DNA from 2 places in the Streptomyces sp. MAI_2237 genome. Region 2 is predicted to be linked to the other one. Evidence: riboswitches for the same ligand, from Rfam matches in the RefSeq annotation. Region 2 holds a riboswitch; the other holds the start of a gene.

Region 1 (2,453 bases), on a different contig from region 2:
GAAGGGCAGTGCCACGACCTCGTACGGCTCATGGGTGCCCCGGATGTCCACGCCGACCCCGGGCGTGCCCGGCGCCGCGTGCGCGGCGTCGACGTAGGCCATGGCGATCGGCTTGCCCAGCGTGGGGGAGGGGGCGCCGGAGGTGACCTCGCCGATCACCTCGCCGCCGGCGACGACCGGGTACCCGGCGCGCGGCACCCGGCGGCCCTCGGCGACCAGGCCCACCAGGACGCGCGGGGGATTCTCCTGCGACCGCGCGGCGGCCGCCTCCAGGGCCTCGCGGCCCACGAAGTCGCCCTCCTTGTCGAACTTCACCACCCGGCCGAGACCGGCGTCGAAGGGAGTCAGTTCGGTGTTCAGCTCGTGCCCGTACAGCGGCATGCCCGCCTCCAGGCGCAGGGTGTCCCGGCAGGACAGCCCGCAGGGGACGAGCCCGGCGCCCTCGCCGGCCTTGGTCAGCGCCTGCCACAGCTCGACGGCGTGTTCGGGCCGCACGAACAGCTCGAAGCCGTCCTCGCCGGTGTAGCCGGTGCGCGCGATGAGCGCGGGGACGCCGGCGACCGTGCCCGGCAGGCCGGCGTAGTACTTCAGGCCGTCGAGGTCGGCGTCGGTGAGGGAGGCGAGGATGCCGGGCGACTCGGGGCCCTGCACGGCGATCAGCGCGTAGGCGTCCCGGTCGTCGCGCACCTCGGCGTCGAAGCCGGCGGCCCGCTCGGTGAGGGCGTCCAGCACCACCTGGGCGTTGGAGGCGTTGGCGACGACCATGTACTCGGTCTCGGCGAGCCGGTAGACGATCAGGTCGTCCAGGATGCCGCCGTCGGCGCGGCAGATCATGGTGTAGCGGGCGCGGCCCACGCCGACCGAGGCGATGTTGCCGACCAGGGCGTGGTTCAGCAGGGCGGCGGCCTGCGGGCCGGTCACGGTGATCTCCCCCATGTGGGAGAGGTCGAAGAGGCCGGCCTTCGTGCGGACGGCGAGGTGCTCGTCGCGCTCGGAGCCGTAGCGCAGCGGCATGTCCCAGCCGGCGAAGTCGGTCATCGTCGCGCCCAGCGAGCGATGCAGGGCATCGAGCGCGGTACGGCGGATTTCGGTACTGCTCATCGGACGGTCGTCTCCCAGGGCGTCGGACATGACGGACGGAGTCATGACGGGCGAGGTCGTTCCTCCCCATCTGTCATCGGAACCTGAGAGGTTCGCCATGACCGCGGACGGCATGGCTTGCACCGTGGGTGGGACCGCCGAGGACGGCGGCCCGCTTTTCAGATGTGCCTCGCCCGCGCGGTAACGGGGCCTGAGAGATTCAAGGGAGGGACTTGCTCCTTCGGCGCCCCAGCGACGCAGACGTGCTGGGGACTCTCCCGCGCGGATTCAAACGGCCGGTATGCAGTTGGCGCGCACATCATTGCACGCCCCGCCCGGCCGGTGGCAGGCCGCATCTGTAACAGGGCTGTGGCGGGAAACGAACCGAACCGCGAGAGATCCTGCATTACCTTCTCTTTACAAACAGTGGGGAGAAGCTTTCCTGACCCCGCAGGAAGGACGATCACGGTGAACAGGACCACGGTGTACGCCACGACCTCGGCCCTCGCACTGCCCGAACAGTCCGCGGCCCCGGCTCGCGAGCGGTGCGGCCGGGTCCCGGCGCCGGTCGTCCGCGACCTCCGTGACCGCTCGGGCCGCAGCCCGCACACCCTGCTCTTCGGCCCCCGCGACGTCGTCGTCGTCACCGGCCTGCCCGGCAGCGGCAAGTCCACGCTGATGCACCGCGCGGTGCGCGGGACGCGCGTCGACTCCCAGGACACCCGGGACCGCTGGGAGGCCCGCGCCCCGCGCCTGCTGCCGTACGGCGTCTACCGCCCCCTGGTCCGCCTCGCCCACTTCGCCGGTCTGCGCCGGGTCCTGCGCCGGGGTGGAGGCGTCGTCGTGCACGACTGCGGCACCCAGGCCTGGGTCCGCGACTGGCTGGCCCGCGAGGCCCGCCGCCGGGGCGGCGCCCTGCACCTGCTGCTGCTCGACGTCACCCCGCGCACCGCGCTGGAGGGCCAGCGCGAGCGCGGCCGGGGGGTCTCCCGCTACGCCTTCCTGCGCCACCGCACCGCGGCCGCCCGCCTCATCCGCTCCGTCGAGCGCGGGGACCTCCCCGCGGGCGTCACCTCGGCCCTCCTCGTGGACCGCCCGGCGGCGGACGCCCTCACCACCATCACCTTCACGGCCTGACCCGCCCCCGACCCCGCCCCGACTCATGGCACGCGCCGGCCCCGCACCACACTGTCTCCAACTCGCGGCGAGGTCCGCCCCACAGCGGCTCGGGCTCGGTTTGCGGCGCGTTCCGTCCCGCGGCGGCTCGGGTTCGGCTTGGGGTGCGTTACGTCCCGCGGCGGCTTGGGCTTGGCTTGCGGCGTGGTCCCGCGGCGGCTCGGGTTCGGCTTGGGGTGCGTTCCGTCCGGCAGCTG
Region 2 (2,453 bases):
CTCAGCCCCTCGGCCAGGACGGCCGCGTACCGGTGGGTGCGCCGCGCGATGCCCTTCAGGCCGTCCGGCCCGTGGTAGACGGCGTACATGCCGGCCATGACGGCGAGCAGCACCTGTGCCGTGCAGATGTTGCTGGTGGCCTTCTCCCGGCGGATGTGCTGCTCACGGGTCTGCAGCGCCAGCCGGTACGCCTTGTGCCCGTCTGCGTCCACGGACACGCCGACGAGCCGCCCGGGCAGGCTGCGCGCGAACTTCTCCTGTACGGCCATGTAGCCCGCGTGCGGCCCGCCGAAGCCCATCGGCACACCGAAGCGCTGCGTGGTGCCGACGGCGATGTCCGCCCCGAGCTCGCCGGGCGACTTCAGCAGCGTCAGCGCGAGCAGGTCGGCGGCCACGGTGACGAGCGCGCCGAGCTCGTGCGCCTGGTCGATGACCCGCTTGATGTCACGTACGGCACCGGAGGCGCCGGGGTACTGGAGCAGCACGCCGTTGATCTCGCGCGAGGCGATCTCCGCCGGGATGCCGTCGCTCAGGTCGGCGACCACGACCTCCACGCCCGCGGGCTCGGCACGGGTCTCGATGACCGCGATGGTCTGCGGCAGCGTGTCCGCGTCGACGAGGAAGAGCCCCTTCTTGTTCTTCCCCATGCGCCGGGACAGCGCCACGGCCTCGGCGGCCGCCGTCCCCTCGTCGAGCAGGGAGGCACCGGAGGTGGGCAGTCCGGTCAATTCGGCGACCACGGTCTGGAAGTTCAGCAGGGCCTCCAGGCGGCCCTGGGAGATCTCCGGCTGGTACGGCGTGTAGGCCGTGTACCAGGCGGGGTTCTCCATCACGTTCCGCAGGATCACCGGCGGGGTGAAGGTGCCGTAGTAGCCGAGGCCGATCATGGAGTCGAGGACCTGGTTGCGGTCGGCGAGCGAACGGAGCTCGGCGAGCACCTCGGCCTCGGTCCGCGCGCCCGGCAGATCGAGCGCGTCGGCGTTCTTGATCACGTCCGGTACCGCGGCGGCGGTCAACTCGTCCAGCGAGCCGTACCCGACCTGCGCGAGCATCTTGGCCCGTGCCTCGTGGTCGGGGCCGATGTGGCGCTGCTCGAAGGGAATTCCCTGTTCGAGCTCGGAGAGCGGAATGCGGTGGGCGGTCATTGCGGAGGCCTCCTGGTCTGACGCGACCTTCGAGGGGCACCACGGCTCGGGTACCCGGACGGCCTCCCCCTCTGTCATCTCAACCTGAGAGCTTCACCGGACCACCCGAGGGCGCCCGGTTTTCACCGTCGGTGAGAGCGGAAGCCGTCGACACCCGCCCTGCTTTCCAGAGTGACCTCGTCCGTGCGGTACGTGAGCCTGAGAGATTCCGGGGAGGATTTGCTCCTTCGGCGCCTCCGGTGTTCACCGGAGGACTCTCCCGCACGGGGTCAGCAGCCACTGCCAGCCTACCAGCGGGCACGTCGCAGGTGTTTTCGAGTGGCCGCACGTCCCGTTGTGCTCTTTTGTAGTGCTTAGGACGAGTTGCGAGCAACAGGAGGGCACGTGCAGACCGACATCGATCCGCGCAACCTGATCGGCCGCAAGGCGTTCGACCGCAACGGAACCAAGATCGGTACCGTCGACGAGGTCTACCTCGACGACGCGACCGGCGTGCCGGAGTGGGCGGCGATACGCACCGGCGTGTTCTCCCGCGATGCCTTCGTCCCCCTGGCGCCCAGCGAACTCGTCGAGGGCATCCTCCACATCCCCTTCGAGCGCTCCCTCATCAAGGACGCCCCCGATTTCGGCGTGGGCCGCCACCTGTCCCCGGAACAGGAACTGCAGCTCTACCACCACTACGGCCTTGACGTGGCACCCCCGCCTCCCTTCCCGGACCACGATTTCGGCAAGCTGGCGGGAACGGAGGACGCGGACGCCTGAAGCCGGCCACGCGCCCCGTCACGCACCGACTCCCTCCGCGGAGACCCCCGCCGCATCCTCGACCAGCGGCAACGGATCGGCCGGCTCCAGGTCGGGATCGTCGACCCGGAACGTCCGCACCCGCCCCGGCTCCGACACGGGTGTCTCGAAGCGCACGGTCACCCGGCCCAGCCCGCTCCCCTGCACCCACCCGTGCCCGAACTCGGCGTGCCGCACATCGTGCCCCGCGGGCCACCGCCGCTCGACGACCGCCTGCTCCTCGGCCGGCTCCTCCGGCCGGTCCCCCTCCTCCGCGACCTGCTCCACAGCCCCTTCCCCGGCCGCCTGGGCGAACAGGTCCTCCTGCGTGTAGTCGGCGAGCCCACTCACCCCGACCCCCAGCAGCCGCACACCCCCGGTCGTGTCCACGGAATCCAGCAAGCGGGCGGCGGCCTCCCGCACCACCGCGGGATCGTCGGTCGGCCCCCGCAGCGTCTCCGACCGGGTCAGCGTGGAGAAGTCGTACCGCCGCACCTTCAGCACGATGGTCCGCCCCGACAGCTCCGC

What was found. A riboswitch is a leader RNA that binds a small molecule or an ion and turns the genes downstream of it on or off. The one in region 2 is predicted to bind glycine.
Region 1: another riboswitch for glycine. It lies ahead of gcvT (glycine cleavage system aminomethyltransferase GcvT); the one in region 2 lies ahead of gcvP (aminomethyl-transferring glycine dehydrogenase).

What each region holds. Positions count from the first base shown of each region.
Region 1 is NZ_JAJPGQ010000003.1:2,327,442-2,329,894, forward strand. Features, by position in the region: gene gcvT (glycine cleavage system aminomethyltransferase GcvT) at 1-1,101, opposite strand, end outside; glycine riboswitch at 1,162-1,269, opposite strand; glycine riboswitch at 1,270-1,371, opposite strand; gene LN251_RS21225 (AAA family ATPase) at 1,549-2,217, shown strand.
Region 2 is NZ_JAJPGQ010000001.1:76,839-79,291, forward strand. Features, by position in the region: partial or broken gene gcvP (aminomethyl-transferring glycine dehydrogenase) at 1-1,145, opposite strand, end outside; glycine riboswitch at 1,322-1,417, opposite strand; gene LN251_RS00390 (PRC-barrel domain-containing protein) at 1,530-1,907, shown strand; gene LN251_RS00395 (DNA polymerase IV) at 1,926-2,453, opposite strand, start outside.